Regions from separate parts of the Kitasatospora sp. NPDC057542 genome, predicted to be linked through region 1. Evidence: riboswitches for the same ligand, from Rfam matches in the RefSeq annotation. Region 1 holds a riboswitch; each other region holds the start of a gene.
The links. A riboswitch is a leader RNA that binds a small molecule or an ion and turns the genes downstream of it on or off. The one in region 1 is predicted to bind cobalamin.
Positions count from the first base shown of each region.

Region 1 (4,035 bases):
GCTCGATGCACTCGTACACGCCGGCGATGGACGCGATGGTCGCGGTCGGCGCGATGGCCAGCAGCAGCGAGTTGCGCAGGCCGGTCTCGGCGATCCGGGCGCGCAGCGCCGTCCAGCGGTCGGCCCACTGCGGGGCGGCCGTCGGGAAGTGGTCGATGTGCAGCTCGCCGCGGGCGGCGCGGGTCTCGCCGTACGCCTCGTGGCGGCCGAGCTGCTCGGCCAGGTCGGCGGAGCGCTCGTACGCGGTGAGCATGATGCGCTCGGCGATCAGCGTGGACAGCTGCTTCGCCTCGGCGGAGTCGAAGTCGAGCCGCAGCTTGAAGAAGACGTCCTGGAGGCCCATCACGCCCAGGCCGACCGGCCGCCAGCGGGAGTTGGACGTCCCGGCCTCGGTGGTCGGGTAGAAGTTGATGTCCACCACGCGGTCGAGGAAGGTGACGGCGGTGCGCACGGTGGCGTCCAGCCGCTCCCAGTCCATGGCGCCGAGCAGGTCGTCGGCGCAGGCCCCGGCGGCCACGTGGGCGCCGAGGTTGACCGAGCCCAGGTTGCAGACGGCGGTCTCGGAGTCGTCCGTGACCTCCAGGATCTCCGTGCACAGGTTGGAGGAGTGCACGGTGCGGCCCGGCAGAGCGGTCTGGTTGGCGGCGCGGTTGGAGGCGTCCTTGAAGGTCATCCAGCCGTTGCCGGTCTGCGCGAGGGTGCGCATCATGCGGGCGTACAGGGTCTGCGCCGGGATGGTGCGGACGGCCTTGCCGGCCAGCTCGGCCTTGCGGTACGCCTCGTCGAAGTCGGCGCCCCACAGGTCGACCAGCTCCGGCACGTCGGCCGGGGAGAACAGCGACCAGTCCTCGTTGGCGTTGACCCGGCGCATGAACTCGTCCGGGATCCAGTGCGCCAGGTTGAGGTTGTGGGTGCGGCGCGCCTCCTCGCCGGTGTTGTCGCGGAGCTCCAGGAACTCCTCGATGTCGGCGTGCCAGGTCTCCAGGTAGACGCACGCCGCGCCCTTGCGGCGGCCGCCCTGGTTGACGGCGGCGACGGAGGAGTCGAGGGTGCGCAGGAACGGCACGATGCCGTTGGACTTGCCGTTGGTGCCGCGGATCAGGCTGCCGCGCGAGCGGATGCGCGAGTAGGACAGGCCGATGCCGCCGGCGTGCTTGGACAGCCGGGCGATCTGCGCGTAGCGGTTGTAGATCGAGTCCAGGTTGTCCAGCGGGGAGTCGAGCAGGTAGCAGCTCGACATCTGCGGGTGGCGGGTGCCGGAGTTGAAGAGCGTCGGCGAGGAGGTCAGGTACTCCAGGCGGCTCATCAGGCCGTACAGCTCGGCCACCTCGCGCACCGACTGCTCGCTGTCGCCGACCGCCAGGCCACAGGCGACGCGGAGCAGGAAGTGCTGCGGGGTCTCGATCACCTTGCGGGTGATCGGGTGGCGCAGCAGGTAGCGGGACTGCACGGTGCGCAGGCCGAAGTACTCGAAGCGGTCGTCGCCCGCGGCGTCGATCAGCCCGTTAAGGGCGGCGGCGTGCTTGGCGACGAAGGCCGCGGTGGTGTCGCCGATCAGGCCCTCGGCGTGGCCGACGGCGATCGAGGCGGAGAAGGACACCGAGCCCTGGCTGGTCGCCTCGTCGACGATCTCCAGCGCGAGCAGGCGGGCGGCCAGCTTCGAGTACTGGGGGTCCTCGGCGATCATCGACGCGGCGGCGTCCACGGCCAGCCCGCGCAGCTCGGCGAAGTCCGAGCCGGCGTGGCGGCCGCGCAGCGCGGCGGCGGCGACATGGCCGGGGTCCACCTCGGTGAGGTCGGTGCTGCGGTCGGTGAGCAGCCGCAGCAGGGCGCCGCCGGGGTCGGAGACCGTCGGGTCGGTGAAGGCGGTACCGGAGCCCTGGGCGGGCAGGGTGGCTGAGGCGGCGATGGTCAAGGCGCTCTCTCCTGGCGGCGATCGGCGGCGGTGATCGGGGGTACCGGGCCGATCTGGGCAGGGGAGCACGGCGCGAACGCAGACGGCGTCGCGCGACGGTTACTCCCCGGCCCGCCCGCGAGGCCCGGAGGGGTACTGCTGGTGCCGGCGCGGCCTCTGCGGGAGGGCCGTGGCGCACGCTGTCCGGCAGGTAATCGGACTCGCGGGACGGCTGCTGGAGCCGCCCGCACACCGCTGCGGGGCAGTCCCGGATTCGCACCGGGTTCCCCTGCATCGACAGCAGGAGTGAGCATACATGTAGTGCCGCCAGACTGCGGCGGCACCATATGTTGTGCCTGTCGTGTCGCAGATGTGCGTGGGCCGGGCGGCCGGTCAGTGCTTGAGATAGACCTTGTACGTACTCGAATCGCCGGTCGGCGACGTGAACTGGGCGACCAGCCGGTAGTGCCCGGCGGCGGTCAGGGCCTCGCTCAGGGCCCGGTCGGTGGCCCTCGGCGCGGTGCTGTCGAGGACGACCATCGTGAACCAGCCGTCCCGGATCGCGGCCGCGCTGCCGTCGTCGCCGTGATGCTGGACCCCGGCCCCGTCGCGGTACTCCGTGCCGGTGCGCGCGGAGACCCACTGCTCGGGCTTGGAGACGCTGCCGAGGTAGTACTCGGCGAGTCCGTCGACCTCGGTGAGGTAGCGGCCCTGGGGCTGCGTGTGGGCCCGCAGGACGGCCAGCAGACGGCCGGAGTCGGGCCCGTTCTGGTAGCGCAGGGCGGACTGCTCCAGGCCGAGGGCGAGCAGGGCGACCCACACCAGGATGCCGAGCTGGGGATGGCGGAAGTGGGCACCGACCAGCCGGGTCAGGCCGACCCCGGCGAGCGGGGCGGCGAGCAGCATGCCGTAGCCGAGGTGGCGGAACAGCGCGCCGGAGGTGCCGGTCCACAGGTGGGCGGCGGGGATCAGCAGGGCGGTGACGGTCAGGGTGGCCCCGAGCAGGGCGCGCCGGCTCCGGGAGGTGGGGACGGCGTCCTTCTCCGGCGCGTCGTGCTCGTTCATCTGCTCGCGGCGCGCGTAGGCGATGGTGCCGGCCACCGCGAGGACGGTGAACAGACCGGCCCACTGGAGCGTGCCGAGCAGGATCGAGCCGGCAGAGCCGGGGGCGTTGCCGTGCGAGGGCGACCACCCGGCGACCTTGCCCAGGGTGCCGAACGGGAGCAGCAGGACGAGGGTGCCGAGGGCCGCCAGCAGCGCGCGCACGGCGGCCGGCCCGGCCCGGTGGTACGGCCGGGCGCAGGCGAAGGCGAGGGCGACCAGCGCGGGGACGGCGAAGGCCGCGGAGTAGGCCACGGCGCAGGCCAGTGCCGTGGGTGGGGCGGCGAGCAGGGCCAGGGCCGGGTGGCGGCGGGCGGTGAACACCGTGGTCCAGGCCGCGAGGGCGACCAGTAGTACGGCGAGGGACTCGGGCGCGGCGTAGAAGCCGACCACGACGGTGGACTGGAGGACGGCGTACACGGCTATGGCGCAGATGGCGACCCGCTCGTTGAACAGCCGCCTGGTCAGCGAGTACAGCAGCACCGTGGTGAGCAGCGCGAAGCCGAGGCTGAGCAGCCGGGTGCCCCAGATGCCGTTGGCGTCGGCGGCGGCGCCGGCCAGCGGCGGGTAGAGCCAGGGCGAGCCGTGCACCCGGTCGACGAGGTCGGTGGTGACCGGGGTGCCGTGCAGCAGGTGGGCCAGCTGCTGGCGCCCGGAGACCATGGCGGCGGCCTCGTCGGGGTGCGCGGCGGCCAGCAGGCGCAGCGAGAGCGCGGCCTGGACGGTCAGGACGGCGCCCAGCAGGCCGCGGGCGATCCAGCGGCGGCGGGGGCTGGGGCCCGGGTCCCAGCCGATCGCGGGGACCCGCGGGATGGTGTACGGGGCCAGCTCGACGCCGTCGGGGTTGTCCACCGCCACGGCCGTGCGGGGCCCGGCGGGGTCGGGGTCCGGTTCGGCGGTCGGACCGTGGGCGGGGCGGTCCTGGGCGGAGCGGCCGTGCGGGACGGGAGGGAAGTCGGATTCAGTGCTCATCAGGGGTTCCGGATGTCGAAGCCGTAACGGGGGTCGGACACGCGCTGCTTGAACGCGGCGAGGGTGTC
Region 1 covers NZ_JBHVFE010000093.1:10,294-14,328, reverse strand. Annotated here, with positions in the region: gene ACFU7Y_RS14665 (ribonucleoside-diphosphate reductase subunit alpha) at 1-1,915, opposite strand, end outside; cobalamin riboswitch at 2,083-2,241, opposite strand; gene ACFU7Y_RS14660 (glycosyltransferase family 39 protein) at 2,288-3,967, opposite strand; gene ACFU7Y_RS14655 (glycoside hydrolase family 26 protein) at 3,967-4,035, opposite strand, start outside.

Region 2 (4,035 bases), on a different contig from region 1:
GCAGCGTGAAGGTCACCGGAGCCGGGGGCGGCCCGGCCGCGGACCCCAAGCGCCTGCCCGCGGCCCGGGCCCGGCAGCTGGTCGGACTCGTCCCGCAGACCCCCACCGACCTGCTGTACCTGGAGACGGTCGCCCAGGAACTCGCCCAGAGCGACCTCGAAGCCGATGGCGCCGGCGGGCCGACCGCACGGCAGATCCTCGACCGCCTGGCCCCAGGGATCCCGGACGACACCCACCCCCGGGACCTCTCCGAGGGGCAGAAGCTGGCCCTCGTCCTGGCGATCCAACTGTCCGCCGCACCACGGGTCGTGCTGCTGGACGAACCCACCCGAGGCCTCGACTACCACGCGAAGGAGGCGCTCACCGGCATCGTGGACGCCCTCGCCGCCGAAGGCCGTACGGTCGTCGTCTCGACCCACGACGTCGAGTTCGTCGCCTCTGCCGCCGACCGCGTCGTGGTGATGGCCGAGGGCGAGATCGTCGCCGACGGCCCCACCGCCGAGGTCATCGTCGCCTCGCCGACCTTCGCCCCGCAGACCGCCAAGATCCTCGCCCCACTCGCCTATCTGACGGCACGGCAGGTCGGGGCGGCCCTGGAAACGGCGGAGGCCACCCGATGACCGCCGTCCGGATCCCCGGCCGGGCCCGCGTCGTCGTCGCCCTGGCCGCCTTCATCGGCCTGGTCGCCTTCACCTGGCCGTTCGTCGTCGCCCCCGGAAAGTTCGGCTCCAACTACGCCCCGCCGCTGATCTTCGGAGCGCTGCTCGTCCTGGTACTCGCCGTCGTCATCGCCGAGATCTCGGCCGGCGGCATCGACGCCAAGGCCCTCGCCATGCTCGGCGTGCTTTCGGCCGTCAACGCCGGACTCCGGCCCCTCGGCGCCGGGACCGCCGGAGTGGAGACGGTCTTCTTCACCCTCGTCCTGGCGGGCCGCGTCTTCGGCCCCGGCTTCGGCTTCACCCTCGGCTGCACCTCGCTGTTCGCCTCAGCCCTGCTCACCGGCGGAGTCGGCCCCTGGATGCCTTACCAGATGTTCGGCTGCGCCTTCGTCGGCATGCTCGCCGGGCTGCTGCCGAAGGCCCGGCGGGGCTGGGAAGTGCCGATGCTGGCCGTGTACGGGGCCTTCTCCGGCTACCTTTTCGGCTTCCTGCTGAACCTGTCCTTCTGGCCGTTCTCGACCGACCCGAACAGCTCCATCGCCTACCTCCCCGGCCTGCCCTTCACCGAGCAGTGGCATCGCTACCTGCTCTTCGACCTCGCCACTTCGCTCGGCTGGGACACCGGCCGAGCCGTCACCACCCTGACCGCCGTGCTCGTCGTCGGGCCGGCCGTCCTGACCGTCTTCCGCCGAGCGGCCCGCCGCGCCAACTTCGAGCCCACAGTGCATTTCGAGGCCCATCACGGTCCGGATGTCACGCTGGGGCCGCAAACCGTCGCTCAGCCCACGGGGCAGGCGCACTCCTGAACCGAAAGGTCACCATCGTGCCCAAGCCTGCGAAGCACCGGACGATGACGCTGAACGGGGTCGACGTCGTCGTCCTGACCCCGGAACAGCACGCCGGACTGGAATCCGCACGCCGCCAGCTGGGCGGGGCGCAGGCGCAGGTCGCCGGGATGAAGCTCGACCTCCGCCGGGGACGGCAGCTGTTGGGTGAAGCCCAACGGGTGCTGGCGAGCATTCCCGCCGACCAGATCGAGCGACTGGAGGGTCAGTTGGGCCCGGGTCGCGGCGTGCCCCAACTGATCGCGGACATTCGCGCTGCCCTGCCACGCACGCCGGGCACCTCGCCGCGAACCTGACCGTCGGCCCGCGGGCCGCGATGGGGTCTCATCATGCGGACATGTTCCACGATCTCCGCGTCAGTCCCAACTGTTTGCGCATAAGCTGATCAGGCAGCCGGTTCGCCCTGTCCGCCAGGCAGGCGCGTCGTAAGAGGGAACCCGGTGGGAATCCGGGACTGCCCCGCAGCGGTGAGTGGGAACAACCGCCGTCATATGCACTGGGCCCGGGAGGGTCTGGGAAGCGACGGCCAGTAGGTGTCCGCCTTTCATGGGGTGGGCGTGCCCGCGAGTCCGAAGACCTGCCACTGCCCGTACGCAGACGACCTGCGTGCGGCTATCCGGTGACCTCGTGGGCGGGTCGGCGACCATACCAGGCAGATCAGGCCCGTACGTTCCGTGACGGCCGCCGCCCGGTTCGTCATCCCTTCGCGCCCTCGCCCCGTCCCCGGGTACTTGAGGAGACAGACTCGCGAAGGAGAGTCCCTTGACTACGAAGTCCGCAGCCGCGGCAATCGCGACCGTGTACGGCTACCCCCGCCAGGGCCGGGGTCGGGAGCTCAAGAAGGCCGTCGAGGGGTACTGGAAGGGCACGGTCACCGCCGACGCCCTGCTGGCCACCGCCGCCGACCTGCGCCGCGGGAACTGGCAGCAGCTCGCCGACTCCGGCATCGAGGAGGTCCCGACCGGGGACTTCTCGCTCTACGACCACGTGCTGGACACCACCGTCGCCGTCGGCGCGATCCCGCCCAGGCACCGGGAGGCAGTCGAAGTCGACGCGCTGGACGGCTACTTCGCCATGGCGCGCGGCACCCAGGACGTCGCACCGCTGGAGATGACCAAGTGGTTCGACACCAACTACCACTACCTCGTCCCGGAGCTGGGCCCGGACTCCGCCTTCGCCGCGAACCCGGCCAAGGCCGTCGGCGAGCTCAAGGAGGCCCTCGCGCTTGGCCATGACGCCAGGCCGGTGCTGGTCGGGCCGGTGACCTACCTGCTGCTGGCGAAGCCGGCGCCCGGGGTGGCCGCCGAATTCCAGCCGATCACCCTCCTGGACCGGCTGCTGCCGGTCTACGCGCAGCTGCTCGCGGCGCTGAAGGACGCGGGGGCCGAGTGGGTGCAGTTGGACGAGCCCGCGCTGGTCCAGGACCGCACCCCGGCCGAGCTGAACGCCGCCGCCCGCGCCTACCGCGAGCTGGGCGCCCTCACCGACCGGCCCAAGCTGCTGGTCGCCAGCTACTTCGACCAGCTCGGCGAGGCGCTGGCGGTGCTGGCGAAGGCTCCGGTCGAAGGCTTGGCGCTGGACTTCACCGGCCCGGCCGCCGCCAACCTGGACGACCTCGCCGCGGTGGGCGGGCTGCCCGGCAAACGGCTGGTCGCCGGAGTGATCGACGGCCGCAACATCTGGATCAACGACGTGGAGAAGTCGCTCTCCACCCTGGCCACCCTGCTCGGACTCGCCGACCGGGTCGACGTCGCGCCCTCCTGCTCTCTGCTGCACGTGCCGATCGACGCAACCCTCGAACGCGACATCGACCCGCAGATCGCCCGCTGGCTCGCGTTCGCCAAGCAGAAGGCCGCCGAGGCGGCGCTGCTCGCCCGCGGTCTGCACGAGGGCACCGGCGCGATCACCGCCGAACTCGCCGCCAACCGTGCCGACCTCGCCTCCCGCGCCACCTCCCCGATCACCCACGACCCCGCCGTCCGTGCCCGCACCGCCGCCGTCACCGCCGACGACACCCGCCGCGCCCAGGCCTACCCGGAGCGGGCCGAGGCCCAGCGCGCCCGGCTCGGCCTGCCGCTGCTGCCGACCACCACCATCGGATCCTTCCCACAGACCACCGAACTGCGCCTCTCCCGCGCCGATCTGACGGCCGGGCGGATCGATGACGCCGCCTACCGGGAGCGGATGGAGGCCGAGATCCGCGAGGTCATCGCGTACCAGGAGAAGGCCGGACTGGACGTCCTGGTGCACGGCGAGCCCGAGCGCAACGACATGGTCCAGTACTTCGCCGAGCAGCTCACCGGCTACCTCGCCACCCGGCACGGCTGGGTGCAGTCCTACGGCAGCCGGTACGTGCGCCCGCCGGTCCTCGCCGGGGACATCTCCCGGCCGCACCCGATGACCGTCGACTGGTTCCGCTACGCCCAGGGCCTGACCGGCCGGCCGGTCAAGGGCATGCTCACCGGTCCGGTCACCATGCTCGCCTGGTCCTTCGTCCGCGACGACCAGCCGCTCGGCGACACCGCCCGCCA
Region 2 covers NZ_JBHVFE010000209.1:119-4,153, forward strand. Annotated here, with positions in the region: partial or broken gene ACFU7Y_RS24510 (ATP-binding cassette domain-containing protein) at 1-620, shown strand, start outside; gene ACFU7Y_RS24515 (ECF transporter S component) at 617-1,465, shown strand; gene ACFU7Y_RS24520 (hypothetical protein) at 1,483-1,800, shown strand; cobalamin riboswitch at 1,882-2,104, shown strand; gene metE (5-methyltetrahydropteroyltriglutamate--homocysteine S-methyltransferase) at 2,267-4,035, shown strand, end outside.
Region 2: another riboswitch for cobalamin. It lies ahead of metE (5-methyltetrahydropteroyltriglutamate--homocysteine S-methyltransferase); the one in region 1 lies ahead of ACFU7Y_RS14665 (ribonucleoside-diphosphate reductase subunit alpha).

Region 3 (4,035 bases), on a different contig from region 1:
CAGCCTGCGACTGCGCCGACTCATGTGTCCAATACGTACACCGGCCGCCATCCATAGGCTGGAGATATGGATCAGCGAATCGAGCTCCGGCATCTGCGCTACTTCCTGGCGCTGGCCGAGGAATTGCACTTCGGCCGCGCCGCCCGCCGGCTGCACATCGCCCAGCCGGCCCTGTCCCAGCAGATCAGGCAGCTGGAGAAGATCGTCGGCGTCGAGCTGTTCCGGCGGACGTCCCGGAGCGTGCGCCTCACGGACGCCGGGATGACGTTCCGGCCGCGGGCGAGGGACCTCCTGGGCCGGCTGGCCGCCGATCTGGACGAGGCCGGCCGGGTCGGCCGCGGCGAGGCCGGCCGCCTGGACGTCGCCTTCATCACCTCCGCCGCCGCGATCGTCAGCGAACGGCTCCGGGCCTTCTCCCTCCGCCGCCCGGACGTCCAGGTCAGGCTGCACGACGGCTTCACCGTCGACGTCCTGACGGCCCTGGAACGCGGCACGGCCGACATCGGGATCGTCCGTGATGCCGAGGAACGCGACGACATCGACCTCGCCCTCCTGACGACGGAACGGTTCGTCGCGGTCGTCCCCGCCGACCACCCCGCCGCGGAGGGAGACCGGGTGGAAGCGGCGGCGCTGGCCACCGACCCCCTGATCCTGTTCCCGCGCTCGGCGGGAGCCCGCGCGTTCGACGTGAACACCCAGCCGATCCGGGACACCGGCAACGACGTCCGGGTCGTACAGGAGTGCTCGAACTGGCACACCGTCATCATGCTCGTCGCCGCGGGCCTGGGCGTCACCATTGCCCCCCACAGCGTCACCACGCTGCTCCCCGCGGGCGCCCGGCGCCTCGAACTCGACGGGCCGTCCGCCATGAGCCGGGTCTTCCTGGCCACCCGCCGAGGAGACGACCGGCCCCTCGTGCGGGCCTTCGTCGCGGCCTCCGAATCCGTGGCGGGCCGGGACGGACGGTCGAACGACGCGCCCTTGATGCTGTCCTTCACCGCGACGTAGGCCTTGCGCCCGTCCGGGCTGACCGCCACCGAGGCGGGTGACGCGTCCAGTTCGACGGTCCGCGGGACACCCGGGACCGGCCCGCCGGACGTGCCGGTGACGGCGCCGGCGGAGCCGGACCCGGCGAGAAGCAGTGCCGCACCCGCCGCCAGGGCGCCTGACCAACGGGCCTTCGGCAAGAGCGAGTGCCCGTACGAGGTGTGGCTTCGGTGAGGCACACGAAGGCCGCAGCCCTGCGGGAGGGCTCCGATCCGTCCGTGCCGGTGACGATCGGACCGCTGGCACCCGGTGCGGGAGTGGTGTGCACGGGAACCTCCAGGACGTGCGGTCCGACCAAGGCCCGCCCGGCGGGCAGCAGCGGCCCGGAGCCCCGCTCCGACCGGCGGACGACGTGTACGTTCCGGAACCGCTGACGCGCCGCGCCGCCCCGCTTCCGGGGCGGCGCACGCCGGTCAGTCAGCCGATCGCCGCAGAAGGTAGGTGTCCATGATCCAGCCCTTGCGCTCGCGCGCCGACTCGCGCAGTTCGCGGATCCGCGGGGCGGCTTCGGCCAGCGGGCCGGCGACCAGGATCTCGTCGGGAGTGCCGAGGTAGGCGCCGTAGTGGATCTCCAGCCCCTCGGGGTCGATCCCGCTGAAGGCGGCCCGGCCGTCGAGCATCACCACCACGTCGTCCACGTCCTCGGGGAACCCCTCGGCCAGGCGGCGGCCGGTGGTGATCTGTACCGGGCGGCCGACCCGGGTCAGCGTGGTGCGGTGGCGGGCGGCGAGCGCGGACACACTGCTGATGCCCGGGATCACCTCGTAGTCGAACGCGACCGTGCCGCGGGCCCGTACGTCGTCCACCACGGCGATGACACTGTCGTAGAGGCTCGGATCCCCCCAGACCAGGAACGCGCCCGTCTCGCCCTCACCGAGGTGCTCGACGGCCAGCTGCTCGACCAGGTCGGCGCGGCGGACGCGCCAGTCGTCCACGGCGGTCGCGTATGCCGGGGTGGTGCGGTCCCGCTCCGCGTCCGGCGCTTCGACGAGCCGGTGCCCGGGCCGCCCGTGCTCGGCCAGGATCCGGCGACGCAGCCGGATCAGGTCCTGCCGTTCCTCGCTCTTGTCGAGGATGAAGAAGACATCCGTGCGGGCGAGTGCCTTGACCGCCTGCAGGGTGAGGTGGTCGGGGTCGCCCGCGCCGATGCCGATGACGAAGATGTGCCGCATGAGAGGCATTCTGCCGTCCGAGACACCCTGATCACGCCGGCAGCCGGGAGGAGCGCGTCGCGAAGCCGGGTATGGACCACCGTGACGTGACGCACGAACCCTTGACCGGATCTTTTCCGTTTCGCCATGATGGGCCGTCAAGTAGCGACTCCGCCGATGGGGGAAGTCCGGTCCGAATCCGGCGCTGACCCGCAACGGTAGGCCTCCGGCTCCACGTCGGCGGCGAGCCCGATTACCCGTCGGCGGAGGTGTGTCGTCCCCTCCTCCCGTCGTGGTCTGCGGGCCGGAGCTCCGAGGGCTGCCCGGCGTGTCGCCGACGTCCTCCGGGCCCCTGCGTCCAGGCCCGGAAAGGCACCCATGCCCGCGCTCCGCCGCACTCTCGGTCTGCTCGCGATACCCGCCCTCGCACTCGCCACCGCGCTCCCGGCGGCCACCGCCGCCCACGCCGCGCCCGCCGCCGCGACCTCGTCCCCGACGGTCCGCCCCGACGCCGCCGCGGGCGGCTGGCTGGCCCGCCAGCTCGTGGACGGCGACCACTTCGAGTCCGTCTTCAACGGGACCGCCTACCCCGACCAGGGCCTGACCGTGGACGCCGTGCTGGCCTTCGCCGCCTCGCACAGCTCCGACGAGGCCGCCGCGAAGGCCACCGCCTGGCTGGCGAAGCCCGAGATCATCAGTGGCTACCTCGGCGACGGCACCACCGAGGCCTACGCGGGCGCGACCGCCAAGCTGCTGCTCGCCGTCGAGGTCCGCGGTGGGAGCCCGACGGCCTTCGGCGGCGTCGACCTGCCGGCCCGCCTGCGCTCGCTGCAGACCGCCGAGGGCCGTTTCTCCGACCGCTCCCAGTGGGGCGACTACAGCAACGCCTTCGGCCAGTCCCTCGCCGTGATCGCCCTGCACCGCACACCCGGTGACGCTCCGGCGGCGGCTGTCGACTTCCTCGCGAACAGCCAGTGCGCGGACGGCGGCTTCCCGGTCTCCTTCGGCCAGGCCACCTGCACCAGTGACCCCGACGCCACCGCACTCGCCGTCCAGGCCCTCGCCGCCACCGGTCGCGCCGCCAAGGCGAACACGGGCCTGGGCTGGCTCACCGCCCACCAGAACACCGACGGCGGGTTCGCGGCGGCCGGGGCGAGCGCCTCCAATGCCAACACCACCGGCCTGGCCACCCAGGCGCTGCTCTCCGGCGGGCGCCTCGTCGCCGGCCTCAAGGGCTGGAGCCGGTTGGTCACGTTCCAGCAGGGCTGCTCCGCCGACCCGGCGGTCCGCGGAGCCGTCGCCTATGACGCGTCCGGCTTCAACGCGGGCAACGGCGCCCGGGCCACCGCGCAGGCCGTCCTCGGCCTCGCGGGCACCCCGCTGGCCACCCTCTCCGCTTCCGGGGCCCGCCCCGATGCCCCGACCCTGGCCTGCCCGGCCCCGGTCGCGCGCTGAACGAGCCTGACACCAGGAGGATTTCACCGATGACCGACACTCTCACCGCGGTCCGCCCGGCCCGCCGTACGCTCGGGTCGATCGCCGCCGCGGCGGCCCTCACCGCCGGACTGCTCGGCGTCTGCGCCGTCCAGGCCCCGCAGGCGCAGGCGGCCGCCTGCACCGGCACCACCGGAGTCACCGTCGTGGTCGACTTCACCGCCGTCGGCGGCGGCATCCAGACCGGCTGCGCGCTCGGCGACCCGGCCAGTGGCCTGGCCGCGCTGACCGGCGCCGGATTCTCGTACGCCTTCCACCCGCGCTACCCGGGCTTCGTCTGCACCATCAACGCCCTGCCGACGACCTGCACCAACCCGACCGGCAGCGCCTACTGGTCGTACTG
Region 3 covers NZ_JBHVFE010000500.1:2,217-6,251, forward strand. Annotated here, with positions in the region: gene ACFU7Y_RS37795 (LysR family transcriptional regulator) at 67-1,008, shown strand; gene cobF (precorrin-6A synthase (deacetylating)) at 1,461-2,219, opposite strand; cobalamin riboswitch at 2,330-2,478, shown strand; gene ACFU7Y_RS37805 (prenyltransferase/squalene oxidase repeat-containing protein) at 2,577-3,653, shown strand; partial or broken gene ACFU7Y_RS37810 (hypothetical protein) at 3,683-4,035, shown strand, end outside.
Region 3: another riboswitch for cobalamin. It lies ahead of ACFU7Y_RS37805 (prenyltransferase/squalene oxidase repeat-containing protein); the one in region 1 lies ahead of ACFU7Y_RS14665 (ribonucleoside-diphosphate reductase subunit alpha).